Regions from separate parts of the Streptomyces citrinus genome, predicted to be linked through region 2. Evidence: riboswitches for the same ligand, from Rfam matches in the RefSeq annotation. Region 2 holds a riboswitch; the other holds the start of a gene.

Region 1 (7,251 bases), 4.7 Mb from region 2:
CCGAGCGAACGGCCCTCGATGCGCGCTGCCCCGGCTCCGGCCAGCACCGCCTCAGGCTGTGCGTCGGCCGCTGCTGGGGTGGTCTCGATCGGTGCGGTCACGAGCGACTGCCCCTTCCCGGCCGGGGGTGACCGGCCCGCACTTGCCGCTGTGGCGGCCTCGTACTCGAACTGCGTTGCGGGCACCGCGTGGAGAGCGCCTCGCACAAGGACCCGAACGGTCCTGCATGCGGGGAGTCTTCATCGCGGCTGCGATCAGTCGCCAGATCCCCCGGCGAAAGGATGCCTAACCGTGATGCGGTCAGGGGGAATCCGTTATCCGGACGGCCGTGAACGGGGGGCGGACAGTGGGCAGTTGGGTGGTAACCGGCGGCAGAGCGGACATTGCGGTGCAGAGGGCCGCTTCTCTCCCCCAAACGGCTCTTACCTGAAATCGCCGCCGCGCAGCGGGAGTTGAGCGGGGGACAAAGCGGTCAGGTCGACCCCGAACGCGGGGCGGTGCGAGGAGGTACGAGGGCTCAGTACGAGGCGCCGTACGGCGGCGGGTAGCCGTAGCCGCCCGCCGGGGCCGCCGGCGCCGCGTGCGCCTCGCGGTCGTAGAACGGCCGGGCCTGCGCGCGCAGCCACATCGCGACCGGGTCGTACTCGTCCGACATCGCGACGGTCGAGACGGGCAGTCCGTCCGGCACCGCGGGCACGGACTGCTGCATCATCGCGCGCACCGCGTCCACGGAAGCGGGAGACGTGTCGTAGACGTCGAGCCCGATCGCCAGGTACGGGGCACCGAGCGCGGGCTGCACCCAGGCGCGGCGCAGCGAGCGGATCGCGGTGGTGCGGTGCGCGTTCTGCGCCAGCACCGCGTAGAACTGGGGGATCTCGATCGTCGGCTCGCTCAGCCGCAGCGGCCCCGCGGGCTGCCGGTCGAGGCCGCCGGCGATGCGCCGCAGGTCGAGCCAGGGGATGCCGACGCCGCCGCCGGGCGCGTGCGGGTTGAGCCACAGGCCGTAGTGGTCGGGGTAGAGGGTGCGGGCCGCGTCGACACCGCTGACCACCTCGTACGCACGCGACCAGCCGGACGCGGAGAGCTCCTGGGCGGAGGTGACGCAGGGGGCGTAGGAGAAACCGTCCACGTCCATGTTCCCGTACTGGGCGTCGGGCGATCCCGCCTGGCCGTGCCAGAGGAGCATCCAGACCTGCCCGGCCGTCGGGTCGGCGAGGGCCTGAAGCAGCGCCTCATAGGCGTCGTAGCGCCCGGGGGTCACCTGGCGCAGCATGTGCTCGACCTGTCCGGCCGCGGCCGTGCCCGACGCACTCACCCGTAACCGCCCCTTCGTGAACATCCGTGTCCCACCGTGACCGGAGGGCGGTGCGCCGTCCGGTCAGGTCATGAAACCAGCTTAAGCGGCGTTCCTGACACCGACTTGACGGACGGCGTCACGCTTCTCGTACGTAGAACGGACGCACCTGTGCGCGCATCCAGTCCGCGACCGGGTCCTGCGTGACGTCGAGGAAGACGAGGTTCACCGGCCAGCCGACCGGCGCGCGGCCCAGTGCGCGGCCGAGCGCGTCCAGGGGCAGGTCGCGCGCGCCGCCCTCCCACCCGGCCAGTTCCACGCCGACGAACAGGGACGGGTCCGCGTCCTCGACGACGGCCAGGCAGCGCCGGGCACTCAGCACGACGCCGGTCGCGGCGAACTCCTCGCGCACCGCCGAGAGGAAGTCGACGGGGTCGTCCTGCCAGTCCGGCTCGGAGAGCACGACCCGGCCGCCGGTGGACGCGCCGTCCAGCGGGGTGCGGTTGCCGCGGGCCAGCTGGGCCACGGCGGGCGGCGGCAGCGGGACGCCGATCGTGCCGTCCGGGTTCACGGCGATGCCGACCTGGGCGGGCAGGCCGCGCGCGAACTCGACGGCCGGTGCCACGGCGCAGTCCATCCGGCCGCCGGTGACCTGCATGAACTGCTGCTCGGAGCTGAAGACGGGCACGTATGCCTGGCCCTGGATCTCCACCGTGGGCAGGTCGAGGTCGCGGTTGGCGGCGCTGCCGCCCTTGGGCAGCGGGATCCAGACGGGGCTGCGGCCGAGGACCTCGACGATGCGGCCGCCGGCCTCGGGGCGGCCGAGCGCCGCGGCGAGGACCTCCTCCAGCTCGTTCGCGGGCCAGCCCTGCGACGGGTGGCCGTGCGCGCCCTCGTGGCTCGGGGCGTGACCGTGCCCCTGCTCGGCCAGGCCCGGGAGGCCCGGGTTCGTTGGGTCTTCCATAGCTGCTCTCAACCTCTGCTCTGCCCTCGCGCGGCCGCTCCCGCGCGAGGCCGACGATAACGCGTACCCCCTGGGGGACACCGGGCGCAGCCGTCCGGTTGCGCCCGGTGCGTGAGCTCACCGCCGGGCGGCGGTCGTCAGTCCTGCTGGAACGTGATGCCGTTGAGCGCGTCCGTCGCGGCGCGGTCGAGCAGCACCGCCGACTCGATGCCCGCCGGCAGATCGCCCCGCTCGGTCGACGTCACCAGCGCGCCGACCGCCCTGCGGTGCCGTGCGAACGCGTACCGGGACACGCCCCGGCCGCGGTCGCGCTGGCCTTCGAGGGCGGTGTCCGGCGGCACGTCGAGGACCATCAGGTGGACGGACGCGCCGCGCCGCCCCGCCGTGCGCGTCACCCAGCGCCGCACCCACGCCTGGGTGCCGCAGTCGTGCACGACGACGCTGGCGCCCGAGCGCATGGCCCGCCGCAGGCCCACGTAGTGCGCGATACGGACGAGGGGCCGGTACAGCGCGTACGGCACGCCCGGCAGCCGCGCGGCCCAGCGCTCGCGGGTGTCCTGCGAGTCGATGCGCACGACCTGGACGGCCCGCCGCATCAGCGTCGACTTGCCGCTGCCGGGCAGCCCCGACAGGACCACCAGATCCCCCGCGGCGAAACCGATCCGACGCGGAGTGCGGCCGTCGCGGCCGCGCAGGTCCCGCACCGAGCGCTGGCGCGGGACCCGCACACCCGCCACCGCCGCCCCGTACGCCCGCCCGTCTCCCGCCACCGCCCTGGCGAAGAGGAGCCTTCGGGTCCACCCCTCCCCTCCCACTGCTCCCGCTGCCTTCTGCACCGCGATCGCCCTCCCCGTTCCGGTCACGCCACTTCTGCCCGCCAAGTGTAAAGAGAAGGTAATGCCCTACGAGGGGTTTCCCCGTTCCGCGGGCATGCAATGATGTGCGCGCAACTGCATACCGGCCGCTTGAATCCGCGCGGGAGAGTTCTGGTCACGTCTTCGTGGCCGGACGCCGAAGGAGCAAGTTCCTCCCTTGAATCTCTCAGGCCCCGTACCGCGCGGGCGAGGCAGATCTGAAAAGCGGGCCGCCCTCTGACGTACGGCGGTCCCACCCAAGGTGCAAGCCCCTCGGGGCGAACCTCTCAGGTTCCGATGACAGATGGGGAGGACTACCTCGCCATCTGCCATGCCCGGGAGCACCAGCCATGACGCCCACATCCCCTCGCCTGACGTCCCTCGACGCCCTGCATCGTTCGCTCGGCGCCACGATGACCGACTTCGCCGGCTGGGACATGCCCCTGCGCTACGGCAGCGAGCGTGACGAGCACAACGCCGTCCGTACGAAGGCCGGCCTGTTCGACCTCTCCCACATGGGCGAGATCACCGTCACCGGACCGGCCGCCGTCGACCTTCTGAACCACGCGCTGGTCGGCAACATCGGTTCCGTCGGTGTCGGCCGCGCCCGCTACACGATGATCTGCCGCGAGGACGGCGGCATCCTCGACGACCTGATCGTCTACCGGCTCGAAGAGAGCACGTACATGGTCGTCGCCAACGCGGGCAACGCGCAGGTCGTCCTCGACGCCCTCACCGAGCGCGCCGCCGGGTTCGACGCCGAGGTCCGCGACGACCGGGACGCGTACGCGCTGATCGCCGTGCAGGGCCCGCACTCCCCCGCCATCGTGAAGTCCGTCACGGACGCCGACCTGGACGGCCTGAAGTACTACGCGGGGCTGCCCGGCACCGTCGCCGGCGTCGAGGCGCTCATCGCGCGCACCGGCTACACCGGCGAGGACGGCTTCGAGCTGTTCGTCTCCCCGGCCGACGCGGAGAAGCTGTGGCAGGCGCTCACCGAGGCGGGCGCGGAGTACGGCCTGATCCCCTGCGGCCTGTCCTGCCGCGACACGCTGCGCCTGGAGGCGGGCATGCCGCTGTACGGGCACGAGCTCACCACCGACCTCACCCCCTTCGACGCCGGTCTGGGCCGGGTCGTGAAGTTCGAGAAGACCTCCCCCCACGAGCACAGCGACGACTTCGTGGGCCGCGAGGCCCTCGTCGCCGCCGCCGCGCGCGCCGAGTCGAACCCGCCGCGCAAGCTCGTCGGCCTGATCGCCGAGGGCCGCCGAGTGCCGCGCGCCGGGATGCCGGTCGTCGCCGACGGACAGGTGATCGGCGAGGTCACCTCCGGCGCCCCGTCCCCGACCCTCGGCAAGCCGATCGCCATCGCGTACGTCGACGCCGCGCACGCCGAGCCGGGCACCGCGGGCGTGGGCGTGGACATCCGCGGTACGCATGAGCCGTACGAGGTCGTCGCGCTGCCGTTCTACAAGCGTCAGAAGTAGCCCCGGGGCCCCCGCGGCCTCCCCCGCCGTCACCAGCACCTTCCCGCGTACAGGAGAATTCGCATCATGAGCAACCCCCAGCAGCTGCGTTACAGCAAGGAGCACGAGTGGCTGTCGGCCGTCGAGGACGGCGTGGCGACGGTCGGCATCACGGAGCACGCGGCCAACGCGCTCGGTGACATCGTGTTCGTCCAGCTTCCCGAGGTCGGCGACACCCTCACCGCGGGCGAGACCTGCGGTGAGCTGGAGTCCACCAAGTCGGTCTCCGACCTGTACTCCCCCGTCAGCGGCGAGGTCGTCGAGGCCAACCAGGACGTCGTGGACGACCCGGCCCTGGTCAACTCGGCCCCGTTCGAGGGCGGCTGGCTGTTCAAGGTCCGGCTGGCCGACGAGCCGAAGGACCTGCTCACCGCCGACGAGTACACCGAGTTCTCCGGGAGCTGAACCGCACCATGACTGAGAAGTCCGTCCTGAACGAGTCCCTGCACGCCCTCGACCCGGAGATCGCCGTCGCGGTCGACGCCGAGCTGAAGCGCCAGCAGTCGACCCTGGAAATGATCGCGTCGGAGAACTTCGCCCCGGTCGCCGTCATGGAGGCCCAGGGTTCGGTCCTCACCAACAAGTACGCGGAGGGCTACCCCGGCCGCCGCTACTACGGCGGCTGCGAGCACGTCGACGTCACCGAGCAGATCGCGATCGACCGGGTGAAGGAGCTGTTCGGCGCCGAGTACGCCAACGTGCAGCCGCACTCGGGCGCCTCCGCGAACCAGGCCGCCCTCTTCGCGCTCGCCAAGCCCGGCGACACGATCCTCGGCCTGGACCTGGCGCACGGCGGTCACCTCACGCACGGCATGCGCCTGAACTTCTCCGGCAAGCAGTTCGAGGTCGTCCCGTACCACGTGGACGACAACGGCCTGGTCGACATGGCCGAGGTCGAGCGGCTCGCCAAGGAGCACCGCCCGAAGGTGATCATCGCGGGCTGGAGCGCCTACCCGCGCCAGCTCGACTTCGCCGAGTTCCGTCGCATCGCCGACGAGGTCGAGGCGTACCTGTGGGTCGACATGGCGCACTTCGCGGGCCTGGTGGCCGCGGGCCTGCACCCCAACCCGGTGCCGTACGCCGACGTCGTCACGTCCACGACGCACAAGACGCTCGGCGGTCCGCGCGGCGGCATCATCCTCGCCAAGAAGGACTTCGCGAAGAAGCTGAACTCGTCCGTCTTCCCGGGCTTCCAGGGCGGCCCCCTGGAGCACGTGATCGCGGCGAAGGCCGTCTCCTTCAAGGTCGCCGCCTCGGCGGACTTCAAGGAGCGCCAGGCCCGCACGATCGAGGGCGCCCAGATCCTCGCCGAGCGCCTGACCTCGGAGGACGCCCGCGCCCACGGCGTGAACGTGCTCTCCGGCGGCACGGACGTGCACCTGGTCCTCGTCGACCTGCGCGACTCCGAGCTCGACGGCCAGCAGGCCGAGGACCGCCTCCACGCGGTCGGCATCACGGTCAACCGCAACGCCGTCCCGAACGACCCGCGCCCGCCGATGGTGACGTCCGGGCTCCGGATCGGTACGCCGGCCCTCGCCACCCGCGGCTTCGACGCCGACGACTTCCGCGAGGTCGCCGACGTCATCGCGCTCGCGCTCCAGCCGTCGTACGACGTCGAGGCGCTCAAGGCCCGGGTGACCGCTCTGGCCGACAAGCACCCGCTGTACCCCGGCCTGTAGCAATTACGTACGCTTTGAGGCGTACGAACTTTCGGGGCACCCCGCACACTGGGAAGTGAGCAGGGTGCCCCGTGCCACGTCCCTCGTCACGCTGTGCCCCGCTCACCCCGCTTGTCCCGGCAGACAACGGCGTCTACCACCACCATTGGAGTTCCACCGTGGCCATCTCGGTCTTCGACCTGTTCTCGATCGGCATCGGCCCGTCCAGCTCCCACACGGTCGGCCCGATGCGCGCCGCCCGCATGTTCGCGCGACGCCTGAAGAACGAGGGGCTGCTCGACCGCACCGTCTCGATACGCTCCGAGCTCTACGGCTCGCTCGGCGCGACCGGCCACGGGCACGGCACCCCCAAGGCGGTGCTGCTCGGCCTGGAGGGCGAGTCCCCCCGCACCGTCGACGTGGAGCACGCCGACGAGCGCGTGGAGGCGATCAAGGAGTCCCGCCGGATCAATCTGCTCGGCGTGCACGAGATCGGCTTCGACTTCGACGACGACCTGATCCTGCACCGCCGCGAGACCCTGACCTACCACGCGAACGGCATGACGCTGTGGGCGTACGACGCCGACGGCAAGGAGCTGCTCACCAAGACGTACTACTCGGTGGGCGGCGGCTTCGTCGTCGACGAGACCGTGCTTTCTCACGAGGGCGTCGCGGGCGAGAACCCGATCGTGCCGGACGACACCGTCCTGAAGTACCCGTTCCGTACGGGTGACGAGCTGCTGCGCCTCACCCGCGAGACCGGCCTGTCGATCCCCGCGCTGATGCTGGAGAACGAGAAGGCCTGGCGCACCGAGGACGAGATCCGGGCCGGCCTGCTGGAACTGTGGCGCGTGATGCAGGCGTGCGTGTCTCGCGGCATGTCCCGCGAGGGCATCCTGCCCGGCGGCCTCAAGGTCCGCCGCCGCGCGGCCGGTTCGGCCCGCAAGCTGCGCGC
Region 2 (7,251 bases):
GGGTGCAGGGCAGCGGGCTCGGGCGGGTCACCGTCCGGTTCGAGACGCCGTACTCGCAGGTGCCCGGGCGCGTGCGGACGTTCCGGGTGGACGATCCCGAGCTGGAGCCGGCCGAGCCGCTGCCGCTGGTGGAGCCGGTGGGGCGGGTCGGCGTGGCTGACGCGGTGGAGACGGGGGTGGATGTCGCGGCGGGGGCTTAGGGCCCGTCCGGTGATCGGCCGGGCGGCGGCCGGGGAGGGGCGGCGCCTCAGGGGCGCGGAGGCGTCAGGTCGGGTCTTCTTCCGCGCCCGCGATGTGGCCGAAGGTGGCGTCCGGGCCCGGGGGAGCCGTGATGTCCAGGCCGTAGTGGTGGTACAGCTGGAGCTCCTGCTCGGGGGAGAGGTGGCGGCCGACGCCGAAGTCGGGGGCGTCCTTGATCAGGGAGCGCTCGAAGGGGACGCGCAGGGTCCCGTCCACGAGTTCGCTGGGCTCCAGGGGGACGAAGGCGTCGCGGCTGAAGAGGCCGGTACGTATGGCAGCCCACTCCGGAACGCCGGTGGCGTCGTCGAGGTAGACCTCGTCGATGGTGCCGATCTTGGTTCCGTTGCGGTCGAACGCCTTGCGGCCGATCAGATTGCGCGGATCGACATCGGTCTGCACGGTGCCTCCAGCTGATCGCAACTCGTCTGTAAGCACTACGAAAGAGCACATTGAGGAAGGCGGCCACTCGAGGGTTCCGGCCAAGTAGCCGCTGGTAGGCTGGCAGACGGCTGCTGACCCCGTGCGGGAGAGTCCTCCGAGCAGTCGTCGGAGGCGCCGAAGGAGCAAATCCTCCCCGGAATCTCTCAGGCCCCTGTACCGCACGGACGAGGTCACTCTGGAAAGCAGGGCGGGGTGTGCGTTTCCCGCTCTCACCGACGGTGAAAACCGGCGTGCCCTCGTGCAGCTGCGCGGGCGGGCCGGTGAAGCTCTCAGGTTGAGATGACAGAGGGGGAGGCCGTCCGGGTACCCGCGCCGTGGTGCCCCTCGCAGGTCGCAATGACCAGGAGGCCTCCGTCATGACCGCCAACCGTATTCCGCTCTCCCAGTTGGAGCAGGGAATCCCCTTCGAGCAGCGCCATATCGGTCCGGATGATGCCGCGCAGGCCAAGATGCTCGCGCAGGTCGGCTACGGCTCGCTCGACGAGCTGACGGCCGCCGCGGTGCCGGACGTGATCAAGAGCGCCGAGGCCCTGCGGCTTCCCGGTGCGCGCAGCGAGGCCGAGGTCCTGGCCGAGCTGCGGTCCCTCGCCGATCGCAACCAGGTGCTCGGGTCCATGATCGGGCTCGGCTACTACGGCACGTTCACGCCGCCCGTCATCCTGCGCAACGTGATGGAGAACCCGTCCTGGTACACGGCCTACACGCCGTACCAGCCGGAGATCTCGCAGGGCCGTCTCGAGGCGCTGCTGAACTTCCAGACGATGGTCGCCGAGCTGACCGGCCTGCCGACCTCCGGTGCCTCCCTGCTCGACGAGGGCACGGCCGCCGCCGAGGCCATGGCCCTGTCCCGGCGCATCGGCAAGGTCAAGAACGGTGTCTACGTCGTCGACGCCGATGCCCTGCCGCAGACCATCGCCGTGATCGAGACGCGCGCCGAGCCGACCGGTGTCGAGATCGTCGTCGCCGACCTGAGCGACGGCATCCCGGCCGAGGTCGCCGAGCGCGGTGTCGTGGGTGTGCTCGTGCAGTACCCGGGTGCCTCGGGTGCCGTGCGGGACATCAAGCCCGTCATCGACCAGGCGCACGAGCTGGGCGCCGTGGTCACCGTCGCCGCTGACCTTCTCGCTCTCACGTTGCTGACCTCTCCCGGCGAACTCGGCGCGGACATCGCCGTCGGTACGACGCAGCGCTTCGGTGTGCCGATGGGCTTCGGCGGACCGCACGCCGGTTACATGGCGGTGCGCGAGAAGTTCGCGCGGTCGCTGCCCGGGCGGCTCGTGGGTGTCTCCGTGGACGCGGACGGGAACAAGGCGTACCGCCTCGCCCTCCAGACCCGTGAGCAGCACATCCGTCGCGAGAAGGCGACCAGCAACATCTGTACGGCCCAGGTGCTGCTCGCCGTCATGGCCGGCATGTACGCCGTGTACCACGGGCCCGAGGGTCTGAAGTCCATCGCGCGGCGCACGCACCGGTACGCCAACCTGCTCGCCGCCGGTCTGACCGCGGGCGGTGTCGAGGTCGTGCACGGCGCGTACTTCGACACGCTCACCGTGCGGGTGCCCGGCAGGGCCGCGGCGGTCGTGAGCGCCGCCCGCGAGGCCGGCGTCAACCTGCACCTGGTCGACGCCGACCAGGTGTCGGTCGCCTGCGACGAGACGACCACGCGGGCCCAACTGGCCGTCGTCTGGGACGCGTTCGGTGTCGAGGCGGACATCGAGACGCTGGACGCCGAGGTCGCCGAGGCGCTGCCGGACGGACTGCTGCGCACGGACGAGTACCTGGCCCACCCGGTCTTCCATCAGTACCGCTCCGAGACGGCGATGCTGCGCTACCTGCGCCGTCTCGCGGACCGCGACTACGCGCTCGACCGCGGCATGATCCCGCTGGGCTCGTGCACGATGAAGCTCAACGCGACGACGGAGATGGAGCCGGTCACCTGGCCCGAGTTCGGTCAGCTGCACCCCTTCGTGCCGGCCGAGCAGGCGCAGGGCTACCTCACGCTCATCAAGGAGCTGGAGGAGCGGCTCGCCGAGGTCACCGGCTACGACAAGGTGTCGCTCCAGCCGAACGCCGGGTCGCAGGGCGAACTGGCCGGTCTGCTCGCGGTGCGCGGCTACCACCGGGCCAACGGCGACGAGCAGCGGACCGTGTGCCTCATCCCGTCCTCGGCGCACGGCACCAACGCCGCCAGTGCCGTGATGGCCGGGATGAAGGTCGTCGTGGTGAAGACGGCCGACGACGGCGAGATCGACGTCGAGGACCTGCGCGCCAAGATCGAGCAGTACGCCGACCAGCTGGCCGTCCTCATGATCACGTACCCGTCGACGCACGGTGTGTTCGAGGAGCACGTCGCCGACATCTGCGCTGCCGTGCACGACGCCGGCGGTCAGGTCTACGTGGACGGCGCGAACCTGAACGCCCTGGTGGGCCTCGCCAAGCCGGGACACTTCGGTGGCGACGTCTCGCACCTGAACCTGCACAAGACGTTCTGCATCCCGCACGGCGGCGGCGGTCCCGGCGTCGGTCCGGTCGGTGTGCGCGAGCACCTGGCGCCGTACCTGCCGAACCACCCGCTCCAGCCGGCCGCGGGACCCGAGACGGGTGTCGGCCCGATCTCCGCGGCGCCGTGGGGCTCCGCCGGCATCCTGCCGATCTCCTGGGCGTACGTACGTCTCATGGGCGGCGAGGGCCTGAAGCGGGCGACGCAGGTCGCCGTGCTCTCCGCCAACTACATCGCCAAGCGGCTCGAGCCGCACTTCCCGGTGCTGTACACCGGTCCCGGCGGTCTCGTCGCGCACGAGTGCATCATCGATCTGCGGCCGATCAGCAAGGCGACCGGGGTCAGCGTCGACGACATCGCCAAGCGGCTCATCGACTACGGGTTCCACGCGCCGACCATGTCGTTCCCGGTGGCGGGGACGCTGATGATCGAGCCGACCGAGAGCGAGGACATCGGCGAGCTCGACCGGTTCTGCGAGGCGATGATCGCCATCCGCGGGGAGATCGAGAAGGTCGCCGCGGGTCAGTGGCCGGCGGACGACAACCCGCTGCGCAACGCTCCGCACACGGCCGGGATGCTCGGCGGTGACTGGGAGCACGCGTACAGCCGGGAAGAGGCTGTCTTCCCGGCGGGTGTGGCTGCGTCCGACAAGTACTGGCCGCCGGTGCGCCGCATCGACCAGGCCTTCGGTGACCGCAACCTGGTCTGCTCGTGCCCGCCCATGGACGCGTACGAGGGCTGAGGTTCGAGGTGGGTGCGCGACCGGCCGAGCGTCATGGCTGGTCGCGCAGCCGCGGCGGAGCCGTACGTCGATACCGGCTCACGCCTTCGCAGGTGCCTCTAGGCCGCCGTGACCACGGGGCTCAGTGGGCGGTGCGGCGCGATGATCGTGCCGTTGGGCAGCAGCTCGCCGGTGTCCTCGAAGAGCAGGACCCCGTTGCACAGGAGGCTCCAGCCCTGCTCCGGGTGATGAGCCACAGGCAAGGCGGCTTCCCTGTCCGCGGAATCGGCTGTCGGACACGGCGGCTGGTGCTGGCACATGGAGAGGTTCTTTCGCTGTGAAGTGATGCCGGTGATGGATGCGATGGCGTCTGTGCTGCGGCTCGGTGTGGTGTTCATGGCCGCCCCCCGTTTTCAGTCGGTCCGGAACCCAGTGTTGCCCTGTGGGCGTCAATCCGCAGGGATTTCGTTGCAGCGGTCCTCACAGGATGGAGACGCGTCACCCGTGCGGACGGTTCAGCCGAACTGCACTGCCCCTTCGGGTGGTTCGGGGTGGCCGGACCGGGCTAGTCCGGATGGGCACGGCTGTGCCCCGCGACCGGACGGCGGACGGCGCGGGGCACAGGTCTGGATCGCCCGGATCCCCCCGGGCCTCATCCTCCGGTCGCGTCAGGCCAGCAGAGTGGCCCGGGCGGGCGTCAGTCGGTGCGTGAGGACCGGGAGCAGCTCGGACACCCGGTGCGGACGGTGGGCGGCGATGCCGGGTGGCGCGGGAGCGAGCGGGACCAGGATGTCGTCGGCCGCCGGATGGCCGCCGGCGGCGTCGGCCGTGATGTCGCCGTGCAGCCACAGGGTGAGCATGTAGAGCTCGGGCACCGAGAGCAGCCGGGGCTGGTACGGCTTCGTGAGGGACTCCGCCTGCCGGAGCGCCCGCTCGGTGGACGTGACGTAAGGGCCTTCGAAGAAGTGCGAGAAGGCCCAGCCGTCGGGCGTGAGCATGGTGTCGGCCGCGGCCACGGCACGGTCCCCGCAGCGGATCAGGAAACGCCAGCCGGTGAGGCGGGCGCGCGAGGGGCCGGTGCTCTCGGTGATCCGGTCCAACACATGGACGGGAAGCGGGAGTTCGGGGCTTGCGGGGCCCTGCGCGGAGCGCAGGGACGGGGTGCGTGCCTCGCGGACGGCGGTGGGGGAACCGAGGGCCGTGAGGACCGTGCGGAGGGCAGGCGCGGGAGCCGGAGGGACATGCAGCGGCATGGTGGGTCGCCTCTCTCATTCGACAGGCACGTGGTGCGAGGGCGGTGCGGGACGAGCGGACGGCGCTGTCAGCTGCGCAATGCACATGGGGTACGCGGGCCAGAGGGGGCGGGGGCCTCGGCCGCGGGCGCCAACTCTCTGTCTCGTCCGCGGAGTTTATACGACACCTGTTCACACAGTGTTTCGTCTAGCAGGCTCAGCTGTTTCGGCAAGGTGCTATTCGGCCGTCGTTCGCGTGACGGTATGCAGGCATTGTGCGGATTTCCTGTGGACGTCCCGCTCGTGACCTCGGAGTCTTTCGATCGAGCGGTCGGCCGATACTTGTCGGCGTTTTTCACCAGATGTGTGTGCCGTGAATCTGCGAGCTGCCGCATGCCTAAGGAATGTGCCGCAGGGTAACTGCCTTGAGCGTACTGCCCCGTCGGCCCGTGCGGGGCGTTATCGATCACATTGCCTGGGCATCATCCACCGTGACATGCGGCCGGATCAGCGGGCTGCCCGTGCGAGGAGGGACGCTTCCATGGGGGAGAAGGTCGTTGCGGGCGCGGTGGACCTGGCCGACCGCCGGAGCTACCGGAAGAAGCTGAAGGAGTGTCTGACGGGGCTGGAGCGGCTGTTGGACGAGAAGCGCTTCGACCGGCCCCAGAATCTCATGGGCCTGGAGATCGAGCTGAATCTCGCCGGGCCCGACGGGATGCCGAGAATGATGAATGCCGAAGTTCTCGAGCGCATCGCGAGCCGGGATTTCCAGACGGAACTCGCGATGTTCAATCTCGAAGTGAATATCGCCCCGCACCGGCTCGGCGGCCGTGTTCTCGACCAGCTCGCCGAGGAGTTGCGCACCGGGCTCGGCTATGCGCACCGCAAGGCCAATGAGGTCGATGCGGGAATCGTGATGATCGGCATTCTGCCGACGCTCGGCAAGGACGACCTCGTCTCGGCGAACCTGTCGGCCGTCGACCGCTACACCCTGCTCAACGATCAGATCGTCGCCGCGCGCGGCGAGGACTTCCTGCTCGACATCGACGGTGTGGAGCGGCTGACCTGCACGTCCTCGTCGATCGCGCCCGAAGCGGCGTGCACGTCGGTGCAGTTGCATCTCCAGGTGACGCCGGGCCGGTTCGCGGATGTGTGGAACGCTGCGCAGGCCGTGGCCGCGGTGCAGATAGCGGTGGGCGCCAACGCCCCGTTCCTGTTCGGACGCGAGCTGTGGCGCGAGTCGAGGCCGCCGCTGTTCCAGCAGTCCACGGACACCCGGCCGCCCGAATTGCAGGCGCAGGGCGTGCGGCCACGCACCTGGTTCGGAGAGCGGTGGATCGAGTCGGCGTACGACCTCTTCGAGGAGAATCTGCGGTACTTCCCGCCGCTGCTCCCGATCCTCGACGAGGAGCAGCCGCTCGACGTCCTGGACGCGGGCGGCATTCCCAGCCTCGCCGAACTCGTGCTGCACAACGGCACGGTGTACCGCTGGAACCGGCCCGTCTACGGCATCGCCGACGGCGTCCCGCACCTGCGCGTGGAGAACCGCGTGCTGCCCGCGGGCCCCACCGTCACCGACGTCATCGCCAACACCGCCTTCTACTACGGGCTCGTACGGGCGCTCGCGGAGGACGCGCGGCCCGTGTGGTCACGACTCTCCTTCGACGCGGCCGCCCGCAACTTCGACGCGGCCTGCCGGTACGGCATCGACGCGCGCCTGGAGTGGCCGCGCCGGGGCCGGTTCGGCGGGACCGAGCAGGTGCAGGCCGTCGCCCTCGTACGGGACGAGCTGCTGCCGCTCGCGGCGGCGGGCCTGGACGCCTGGGGCGTCGAACCCGCCGACCGCGACCACTACTTGGGCGTGATCGAGGAGCGCTGCCGGCTGCGCACCAACGGCGCGGCGTGGCAGGCGGCGACGTACCACCGGGCCCTGGACAGCGGACTGGCGCGCGACGCGGCGCTCGCGGCGACCACGCGCCGGTACTGCGAGCTGATGCATGTCGGCGAGCCTGTGCACACCTGGCCCGTGGGGCTGCCGGCGCCGGCGGTGCCGCTGGGCTGAGCGGGGTCAGTTGGACTTGGCGCCGGCCTCGATGATCGCCTTCAGGATCACCTTC

The links. A riboswitch is a leader RNA that binds a small molecule or an ion and turns the genes downstream of it on or off. The one in region 2 is predicted to bind glycine.
Region 1: another riboswitch for glycine. It lies ahead of gcvT (glycine cleavage system aminomethyltransferase GcvT); the one in region 2 lies ahead of gcvP (aminomethyl-transferring glycine dehydrogenase).

Annotation. Positions count from the first base shown of each region.
Region 1 is NZ_CP146022.1:5,954,104-5,961,354, reverse strand. It holds gene V2W30_RS27800 (ABC transporter permease) at 1-101, opposite strand, end outside; gene V2W30_RS27795 (enhanced serine sensitivity protein SseB C-terminal domain-containing protein) at 518-1,315, opposite strand; gene V2W30_RS27790 (enhanced serine sensitivity protein SseB) at 1,434-2,258, opposite strand; gene V2W30_RS27785 (AAA family ATPase) at 2,396-2,995, opposite strand; glycine riboswitch at 3,225-3,324, shown strand; glycine riboswitch at 3,325-3,426, shown strand; gene gcvT (glycine cleavage system aminomethyltransferase GcvT) at 3,463-4,599, shown strand; gene gcvH (glycine cleavage system protein GcvH) at 4,666-5,043, shown strand; gene glyA (serine hydroxymethyltransferase) at 5,052-6,317, shown strand; gene V2W30_RS27765 (L-serine ammonia-lyase) at 6,476-7,251, shown strand, end outside.
Region 2 is NZ_CP146022.1:1,241,179-1,248,429, reverse strand. It holds gene V2W30_RS05960 (DNA polymerase IV) at 1-200, shown strand, start outside; gene V2W30_RS05955 (PRC-barrel domain-containing protein) at 265-639, opposite strand; glycine riboswitch at 754-850, shown strand; gene gcvP (aminomethyl-transferring glycine dehydrogenase) at 1,038-3,923, shown strand; gene V2W30_RS05945 (DUF5999 family protein) at 4,022-4,222, opposite strand; gene V2W30_RS05940 (hypothetical protein) at 4,571-5,155, opposite strand; gene V2W30_RS05935 (glutamate--cysteine ligase) at 5,676-7,196, shown strand; gene V2W30_RS05930 (substrate-binding and VWA domain-containing protein) at 7,203-7,251, opposite strand, start outside.